2 linked regions of the Caldimonas brevitalea genome follow. The protein of the gene in region 1 interacts with the protein of each later gene in a pairwise test. Links are inferred from orthologs where the notes say so. Each region holds a gene or a part of one and is shown on either strand. Other genes may lie near its edges.

Evidence for each region. The genes of interacting proteins can lie anywhere in the genome.
Region 2: the proteins of ndk (region 1) and AAW51_RS24610 interact in binary tests that used the Escherichia coli proteins (3 or more experiments, as listed by UniProt). The link is inferred for Caldimonas brevitalea from one-to-one orthologs.

The regions. Positions count from the first base shown.
Region 1 is NZ_CP011371.1:2,568,579-2,574,413, reverse strand. Bases 1,351-4,310 are described here. They hold ndk (nucleoside-diphosphate kinase), read right to left. Parts: upstream 3,064-4,310; coding sequence 2,638-3,063; downstream 1,351-2,637. Other genes in these bases: AAW51_RS11410 (pseudouridine synthase), read right to left, coding at 3,228-4,310; rlmN (dual-specificity RNA methyltransferase RlmN), read right to left, coding at 1,431-2,564; pilW (type IV pilus biogenesis/stability protein PilW), read right to left, coding at 1,351-1,434. Also shown: AAW51_RS11430 (helix-turn-helix domain-containing protein), read right to left, coding at 1-626; more of pilW, read right to left, coding at 619-1,350; more of AAW51_RS11410, read right to left, coding at 4,311-5,318; SMC-Scp complex subunit ScpB, read right to left, coding at 5,308-5,835. UniProt on the Escherichia coli protein: Major role in the synthesis of nucleoside triphosphates other than ATP. The ATP gamma phosphate is transferred to the NDP beta phosphate via a ping-pong mechanism, using a phosphorylated active-site intermediate.
Region 2 is NZ_CP011371.1:5,771,721-5,775,295, forward strand. The notes cover bases 592-3,575. They hold AAW51_RS24610 (uracil-DNA glycosylase), read right to left. Parts: upstream 2,462-3,575; coding sequence 1,721-2,461; downstream 592-1,720. Other genes in these bases: AAW51_RS24605 (glucosamine kinase nucleotide-binding domain-containing protein), read right to left, coding at 592-1,434; trpC (indole-3-glycerol phosphate synthase TrpC), read right to left, coding at 2,516-3,310; trpD (anthranilate phosphoribosyltransferase), read right to left, coding at 3,315-3,575. Also shown: AAW51_RS24600 (GntR family transcriptional regulator), read right to left, coding at 1-533; more of AAW51_RS24605, read right to left, coding at 541-591. UniProt on the Escherichia coli protein: Excises uracil residues from the DNA which can arise as a result of misincorporation of dUMP residues by DNA polymerase or due to deamination of cytosine.

The sequences.
Region 1 (5,835 bases):
CCCGGATCGGGCGCCGACGCCGGGGCCGAAGCACCGGGGTCGACCACCAGCGGGGCGGAATGAACCGTCTCGGAGGCCGCACCTTCGCCGGGCGGCATGACGGGCACCGTCACCGTCGTGGTGCCGGGGGTCGACGCGCCATCGACCCCGGCCGTCGTGTCGGCGGTGGTCGTGTCGACGCCGGGCAGCCGCAGCAGGCCCTGCGGCAGCAGCCACAGCACGATCGCCGCCACCACCAGCAAGAGGGGCAGCAAGAACGCCGGGCGCAGCAAGGCCGCGGGCTTGAAACCCTCGCGACGGCGCGAGTCGCCATCGCGGAAGGGCTGGTTCAGGCCCATCGCCACATGTTCCAGCCGGGACGGCGTGCCCGGTGTCGGCAACTTGGCCAGCACCGGCACCGGATCCACCTTCAAGAAGCGGCAGACGGCCTGGGCCAGCGCGCGTGCGAAGGTGGGGTCGGGCAATTCCTCGTGGCGGTCCGCCTCGAGCGCTTCGAGCTTTTGCACCGACACCTTGATCGAGGCCGCGAGGGCTGCGATGTGGATGCCATTGGCCAGGCGAGCCGCCTTCAGCATCTCGCCGGCGCTCTGCCCGCCGGTGGCGGAGGTCCGATCAGGCTCAGTCATCGAAGCGCCTCCGTTCAAACGCCGCCGCCTCGCGCGACTGGGGGTAACGCTGCTTCAATTGGTTGCCGTATTCCATTGCTCCCGTCGTATTGCCGAGCTTGTGTTCGATGCGAGCCGCCAGCCAAAGCGTTTCGGAATTGGCGAGTTGCGGCACGTTGTTGACCCGTCGAATATAGAAGCGAGCGCGCTCGTATTCGCGCCGCTGGAACAACACGTTGGCGAGGTTGACGGACGTCGCCGGGTTGCCAGGGTCGCGTTCGTAAGAGCGTGTCAACGTCTGCTCTGCGCCCGCCAGGTCCCCCGCGCGGGCCTGGCACACGCCTTTGGCCAACAGGCTTTTGGTCGCCTCGCGGTATTGCGGCTGCGCCACCGCCGCGTCGAACTGCGCATCGGCATCACGGGCGCGCCCGCGCTGGCACAAGAACCAGCCGTAGTTGTGCATCACGTCGCTGTCGCGAGGGTTCAGTTGCAAGGCGCGCCTGAAGCTTTCCTCGGCCAACTGGTCTTCGTTCATGCTGGCGTAGACGAGGCCGCGCAGGTTGTACGCCTGCGGCATGTTGGGGTCGGCCTGCAGGGCCTGCTTCAGCTCGTCGAGCGCGGTGGTCGCCTGCCCTTGGGCGTAATAGGCCGACGCCAGCTCGAGGCGGATGCGCGCCCGCTTCTGCGCGTCGGTCTCGTCAGAGGCGGTCACGATATCGCGCGAGCCGCCCGGAAGCGGCTGGTTGGCGCAACCGGCCACCAGCCCGATGCCGAGCAGCACGCCCAGCGCCGATGCCCAAGGCCATGCGCATCGCCCCAACATGGTCATCTTGTCTCCTGCCGGCTGGTGCCGGGCTTGTGGATGCGGATGGGTTGCCGGGTGAGGCGCTGCTGCACGTTGGTGCGATCCTGCACCTCGCCGGCCAATTGCCCGCAGGCGGCGTCGATGTCATCGCCGCGCGTCTTGCGGACCGTCGTGACGATACCAGCGTCCTGCAGCACCTTGGCGAACGCCTGCACCTGCGCGCGCGGCGAACACTTGAGCCCGGACGCCGGGAAGGGGTTGAACGGGATCAAATTCAGCTTGCACGACACCTTGGCGCGCAGCAACGCCACCAGCTCGCGGGCCTGGGCCTCGCTGTCGTTGACACCGTCGAGCATGCAGTACTCGAAGGTGATGAAATCGCGCGGCGCCGCGGTCAAATAGCGCCGGCAGGCGTCGAGCAGTTCGGCGATCGGGTACTTGCGGTTCAACGGCACCAGTTCATCGCGCAGGACGTCGTTGGGCGCGTGCAGCGACACGGCCAGCGCCACCGGACAGTCCGCCATCAAGCGGTCCATCATCGGCACCACGCCAGAGGTCGACACCGTCACCCGTCGCCGCGACAGGCCATAGCCGTGGTCGTCGAGCATCACGCGCAGTGCGGGCACCAGCGCCGAGTAGTTTTGCAGCGGCTCGCCCATGCCCATCATCACGACGTTGGTGATGGCGCGTTCGCCCGGCGCCAGCTTCAGGCGCTGGCGCAGGTGGTGTTCGGCATACCAGAGCTGGGCCAGGATCTCGCCGGTGGTGAGATTGCGGCTGAAGCCCTGGTGGCCGGTGGAACAGAAACGGCAGCCGACCGCGCAGCCCGCCTGCGACGATACGCACAGCGTGCCCCGGTCGTCTTCCGGAATGAAAACCGCCTCGACCGCATCGCCGGCGCCGACGTCGAACAGCCACTTGATGGTGCCGTCGTTCGAGGCCTGCTCGGTCAGGATGGGCAGCGGGCGGATCTCGGCCTTGCCGGCGAGTTTCTCGCGCAAGGACTTGGCCAGGTCGGACATCTGGGAGAAGTCCGACGCGCCCTTCTGGTGGATCCACCGGAACAACTGGGTCGCGCGAAAGCGCTTCTCACCCAGCTGTTCGCAAAATGCGGCCAGTCCGTCGAGATCGTGATCCAGCAGGTTGGCCGCCATGTTCATCACTCCTTCGTCGCATGCGCCGCCCGCCCGTTGCAAGGCAGGCGGGACGGCGCCGCCACAGCCTGCTTCAGCGGCTGTAGACGTTCATGCCGGGGAAGAAGAAGGCCACTTCGGCCGCGGCGGTTTCGGGAGCGTCGGAGCCGTGCACGGCATTGGCGTCGATGCTGTCGGCGAAATCGGCGCGGATGGTGCCTTTGTCGGCCTTCTTCGGATCGGTGGCGCCCATCAGCTCGCGGTTCTTGGCGATGGCGCCTTCACCTTCGAGCACCTGGATCATGACCGGGCCCGACACCATGAAGTCGACCAGGTCCTTGAAGAAGGGCCGGGCCTTGTGGACGGCATAGAACTGCTCGGCCTCACCGCGGGACAGATGCGCCATCTTGGCCGCGACGATCTTCAGACCCGCGCCTTCGAAGCGCGCATAGATCTGGCCAATCACATTCTTGGCCACAGCGTCGGGTTTGATGATCGACAGAGTGCGTTCGACCGCCATGAAAATTCTCCTGAATCAAGTACTTGGCAAAGCTTTGAATTGTAGCGCTCGAACCCTGGGTTTTCCCCTGCCCGTGCGCTTTTTCCGCCCAGGGGCAAGGCCTTCGAGCGCGCTGTGTCGCGGCGTCGGTACGGCCGGCTTGCAGCGGCTGCACGCGCCCTGCTTCAGCGACCGCGGCCGCCGCGGCCACCGCCACCGCCGCCGCCGCCGCCACCACCTCGCTTAGGTCCGCCGCCGCCACCGCCGAAACCCCGGTTGGCACCGCCACCGCCCCCACGGCCGCCGCCCTTGTTGCCATGGGTCTTGCGGTAGAAGGCGTCGGCGCCGATATAGCCCACGGTCGTCTGCATCGGGTCAGGCTGACGCGGCTGCCCCTGCTTCGCCTTGGTCGACTGGGCGAAGCGCTTGTCGTAGGTCTGCTCCAGCGGATCGGGACCGGTGATGCGCGGCGTGGCGGCCGGCCGGTCTTTGCCACCGGGGCGGCCACCGCGCTCCTGGCGCTGCTTGTTGTTGCCGCCGCCGGCACCGGGCTTGCCGCCGCGCCCCTCGCGCGGACCGCCCTCCTGTGGGCGCACGGTCTCGCCGCCCGCCAGGCGCTTCATCGAGCGCACGTCGGTTTCGTCGAGCTCGACCCAGACGCCACGCTTGAGCCCACGCGGCAGCACGACCGTGCCGTAGCGGATGCGAATCAGCCGGCTCACCGTCAGACCGACGGCGTCGAACAGCTTGCGCACCTCGCGGTTGCGACCTTCGGTGATGACAACACGGTACCAGTGGTTGGCACCCTCGCCGCCGCCGTCTTCGATCGACTTGAAGCTGGCCGGCTGGCCATCGATCTTTACGCCCTCGAGCAGCTTGGCGCGCTGCTCTTCGTTCAACGTGCCGAGCACGCGCACCGCGTACTCGCGCTCGACGCCGAAGCGCGGATGCATCAGCTGGTTGGCCAGCTCGCCCGAGCTGGTGAACAGCAACAGACCCTCGGTGTTGAGGTCGAGTCGCCCGACCGACTGCCATTTGCCTTGCGGCAGCTTGGGCAGGCGGCGGAACACCGTGGGCCGGTTCTGCGGGTCGTCGTGGCTCACCACCTCGCCCACCGGCTTGTGATAGGCCAGCACGCGGGGCGGCGGCGGGGCGATGCGGAATTTGATCGGCTTGCCGTTGACGCGCACCTGATCGCCGAAGGAAATGCGCTGACCGATGTGCGCCGGCTCGCCGTTCACCGAGATGCGGCCTTCGAGGATCAGTTGCTCCATGTCGCGCCGCGAGCCGATGCCGGCCTGGGCCAGCACCTTGTGCAGCTTCGGCGCATCGGCGTCGGGCTGCAGCACGCGCTTGCTGGCGGCCTCTTGCGCCGCTTCGTCCTCGACGTCGAACTGGCCCGACAGCACCTCGGCAAAACGCTGGCGCGCGTCGGCCTGGCCGGGGCCGGCAGGCCCACGCCCCTGGCCCCGCTTGCCCTGCTGCTCGCCGCGACCACCGCCCCGGGCTTCGCCGTTGCGGGGCTCGCCGTTGCGCCGCTCACCGCCGCGGCCGCCTTCGGGGCGACCCTCGCCGCGCCGTTCTGCACGGCCTTCGCCAGGCGCGTCCCCCGCACGTGCTTGATCCCCGACGATGTCACCTGCGCCGGCTTCGTTCGCCGGTGCGGCTGCCGTCCGCTCCCCGCGCTCACCCCGCCGGCCGCGTCGGTCGCGCCGGCGCCGCCCCGAGCCCTCGCCCTGATCTTCCGTCGGCGCAGAGCCTTCGGCGCCTGCAGCCGGCGCACCGCCCTCCCCGGCCTCAGCCACCGCCGTCTGCGTGTCACCCTTCGCCGGCGTATGGCGCGGCTCGCCCGCGTCCTCGGCAGCGGCGGCGTGCCGCTCCAGCGGGAGTTCGGCCTGAACCGGCGGGGCGGCCGGCGGCTCCTGCCGTACAGCCCCCGCCTCGGCCGGTGCGGCCACGGCGGCGGCCTCGGTGGATGCTTCGGTAGCAGCCGCCGGTTTGCGTCGACGCGGCGCCTTCTTGGCTGGCACCGGGGTCGCTTCGGCCGGGTCGATCCCGAGCACCGGCGCTGCCGTCTCCGGCGCCTCGCCGGTCGCGCCCGTCACGTCGGCTGCAGCCGACGTTTCAGAGGCGGCCTCCGCCGCTTTCGGCTTGCGCGGACTGCGGCGCTTGGGCTTGTCGGCCGGCGCCGCCGCCGCCTCGCCTTGCACCGCGGGGGCGGCGGGCGCTTCGGCCTCGGGCATCGAGGGCGGCAGATCTTGCGATTCAGAGTTCATGGCGAGTGGGGGGGATAGCGCTGGAAGCGGGGTTGTCCTCGGAGGCGGTGTCGCCCTCGGGCTGGGTTGCGTCGGGTGCGAGAGCACCCGGGTCGGCTTCGGCCGGCGTGGCCGGCGAAGCCGTGTCGCTCCGCGGCCCGCCGGCATCGGCGGTCGGGAGCTCGGGGGCAGGTGCCGGCAGCGGTGCGACAGCCTCTGCCGGGTCAGGGGTTATGGCCCCGGTGTTAGCCGGGTTCGCGGTGTCGGGCGTCGGCATCACCGCGTCCGCACCAGCGGACAGTGTCTCGTGGAGGTTCGGCTGCGCGTCGTCGCCTGAGGGCTCCGGTGCTGCCGGCGGCTCGGCCGCCTCGGCTTCGGCGTGCCTGTCCGACACCTCGACCACGGGCTCGCCATCGTCGGCCGCCACTTCCGCACTTGCCTCGGTCGCCTCGGCGGCCATGGACGGCACCGACGTGGCGTCGGCGGACGCGGGCAGGACGTCATCCGGCTCTGCCGTGGTCTCGGGCGGTGCCGCCGA
Region 2 (3,575 bases), 3.2 Mb from region 1 along the record:
GCATGGCCGCTGCGCGCCAGATATTCATACAGCGAACCTTCGACCGCCTCAGGGTCGGGCAGTGCCGACTGCGGGATCACGCTGACTTCATAGGCCATCACCACGTCGTCGGCCAGGCGCAGGCGTTCGAGACGGGCCACGCGCGTGCCCGGGGACAGGCCGAGGCTGAGTTGCTCCTCCGGCACCGAGGCGGTGATGCCGCGCTCCAGCCAGCGCGAGCTGGGCGTATAGCCGCGTTGATGCAATTCCTCGGAAAAGCTCGTGAGGCGCGACAAAGGCTGCTCCAGTCGAGGTGCGATGTAGTTGCCCGAGCCACGCCGCCGCACGATCAGGCCCTGTTCGACGAGCTGGTCGATGGCCTTGCGGGCGGTGACGCGCGAGACGTTGAGCGACTCGGACAAGGTGCGCTCAGACGGCAGCGCCTCGTCGACCTGGTAGCGGCCGTCGCGTATCGCCTGGCTGAGCAGCTGCGCGAGTTGCAAATACAACGGCGAGCTGTCGGCAGGGTCGGGTTTGAATTCGAGCGTTTTCATCAGCAGGTCAGGTGTTGTTTTTCGTCAGCGCGTGGCGCACCAGGTGCAAGGCGCCGTCGGCAGCATCGCCGGCGGGCTCGACGCGACGCATCTGCGTGGCTTCGGATAAACGCGAAGCGAGCCGGCGGCCGATGCTGCCGCACACCGCCAGCGGCGCGCCCAGGGGGCCATCGAGCGCGTGCGCGACAGCATCAAGTGCCTGGACGGCACGCTGCAATAGATGAGCGGCCGACAAATCGGAGGCTTCAGTATCGAACACCAACGGCGCGAGCTGCGCATATTCGAATTGACCCGCCTCGTCGCACCATGCCAACAGACGCTCGCGGGTGGACCCGCAGACGTCCCACACCGCGTGCACGAGGGCACTTTGGTGGATACGGCCGTCCATCGCCCATTGCGCCAGGCGCACCGCACGCTGCCCCAGCCAGGCGCCGCTGCCTTCGTCGCCGACCGGGAAACCCCACCCGCCGACACTGACCCGGGCACCGTCCGGCCGCCACAGCTCGCCGACGCTGCCAGTGCCCGACGACACGATGGCGCCCGGCTGGCCGCCATGCGCGCCGAGCAGCATCGTGAAGGCATCGGTCTCGAGGGCGACGACGGCGAACCCGGCGCCGGGCGAGGCCGGGCGGGTCGCCAGGAAGGTGTCGCGCCAGCCGATGTTGTGGACCCCGGACAGACCCAGGCCCACGGCACATTGCGCGAGCGGTGCCGGATCGATCGCGGCGGCGGCGAAGGCGGCGTCGACCGCGTCCCTCACATGGCGCCAGGCCTGCTCGATGCCCTGGCCCAGCGCGGACGGGCCGGCCTGCCCCACGCCGACCAGCTGGCCGTCGCTGCGCGTCACGCGGGCTCGCGTGCCGGTACCGCCGCCGTCCACACCCACCAGGTAGTCGATCATTGTTGTGCCTGCTCTCCGCTAGACGCTGCTGTCAACTGCAAGTTATCACATTGTCGGATACCAGTTTAATACCAGTAATACCGCAATTTCAACTGGTATTGCCGACTGCAACCAAGAGCCCGAAATCGGTGCAAGTCCTTGTGGCACTTGGGTTTTGTGGGATATGTCACACCCATTTCGGTGCGACATTAGGGAAAACGAGAGGGACGGCGTTTCAGCCCGAGCGCCTCCGTTCCACCCGGAACAGACCAAAAGTAGACCAATTGCAGGCCGGTATGCCTGGAGATCACCAGGCGATGGGGGCTTCCCCTGGACGATGTTCGGCCAGCCAGCCATTGCTGCGCGAGAAATGCCGGCAGCCGATGAAGGGCTGCGGCGGGCGCAGCGCGGCCAGCGGCGATGGATGGTTGGCGGTGAACACGGCGTGGCGCCGCGTGTCGACCAGCGCCTGCTTGCGCTGCGCCGGAGCGCCCCACAGCAGGAACACGCTGGGCCGGGCATGCCGCGACACCTGCGTGATCAAGGCGTCCGTCAGCTGCTCCCAGCCCCGCTGGGCATGGCTCTGGGGCTGCCCGTCCTCGACGGTCAGCACGGTGTTCAGCAGCAGCACGCCCTGCCGGGCCCAGTGGCTCAAATCCCCCTGGCGGGAGACCGGCGTGCCAAGGTCGGCCGCCACTTCCTTGTGGATGTTGCGCAGGCTGGGTGGCAGCTTGGGCGAGTCGGGGGCCACCGAAAAGCAAAGGCCCTGAGCCTGCCCCGGGCCGTGATACGGGTCTTGCCCGAGGATCACCACCTTGACCGAGGCGAGCGGCGTCAGCTGCAGCGCCTTGAACACGTCGGCCGGGTAGACGACGGCGCCGGCCGCGACACGGGCATCGACGTATTCGATCAGCGCACGACCGGTGCCCGAGGCTCGAAACGTGTCGGTGACCTCGCGCCAATCGGGTGGCACGCTGTCGAAGCAGGCCGACAGTGGCTCGCGCAGCCGGTTGGTGGCGTCGCAGGCATCGGCCCCGGCCGCGGCCACCCTGGGGGCCGGCGGCGGCGCGAAGAGGTCGCCTTGTGCGGCCACGGCCCAGCCTCAGCCGCCGAACAAGGCGGCCAGTGCAGGGCCGGGCTGTTCGGCACGCATGAACGCTTCGCCGACCAGGAAGGCGTAGACCTCGGCGTCGAGCATGCGCTGCACGTGGGTGCGCTGCAGGATGCCGGACTCGGTCACCAGCACCCGGTCGCCCGGCACCTCGCGCAACATCCCGAGCGTGGTGTCGAGCGTCACTTCGAAGCTGCGCAGGTTGCGGTTGTTGATGCCCACCAGCGGCGTCTTCAGCCGCAGCGCCCGCTGCAGTTCGTCGCGGTCGTGCACCTCGACCAGCACCGCCATGCCAAGCGCCATCGCGGCGGCTTCGAGGTCGGCCATTTGGGCGTCGTCGAGGCAGGCGGCGATCAGCAGGATGCAATCAGCGCCCATCGCCCGGGCCTCGAACACCTGGTACTCGTCGATCAGGAAGTCCTTGCGCAGCACCGGCAGCGAGCACGCAGCGCGGGCCTGCTCCAGGTACTCCGGCGCGCCCTGGAAGAACTGCCGATCGGTCAGCACCGACAAACACGCCGCGCCGTGCTCGGCATAGGACGCCGCAATCTCGGCCGGAACGAACTGCTCGCGCAGCACGCCCTTGCTGGGGCTTGCCTTTTTGATCTCGGCAATCACCGCCGGCTGACGCGCGGCCACCCGGGTGCGCACGGCGCCCAGAAAGTCGCGCAGCCCGCCACGGCTCTCGGCTTCGTCCCGCAAAGAGGCGCCGGTGCGACGCGCCTTGGCGGCGGCCACCTCGTCGCGCTTGACCGCGACGATCTTCTGCAGGATGTCACTGCTCATCTCGTCAGGCTCCCGACTTGAGCGACTGCGTCACCCGCACGAACTGGCTCAGCTTCGCAAGGGCTTGGCCCGACGCCACGGCTTCGCGCGCCATCTTGACGCCCTCGCCGATCGAGGTCGCGACGTCGGCGCAATAGAGCGCCCCGCCGGCGTTGAGCAGCACGATGTCGCGCACCGGCCCGTCCTCGTTGGCGAGCGCCCGCTGGATACACGCCACCGACTCTTCCTTGTTGGCCACCCGCAGCACCCGGCTGTCATAGACGGG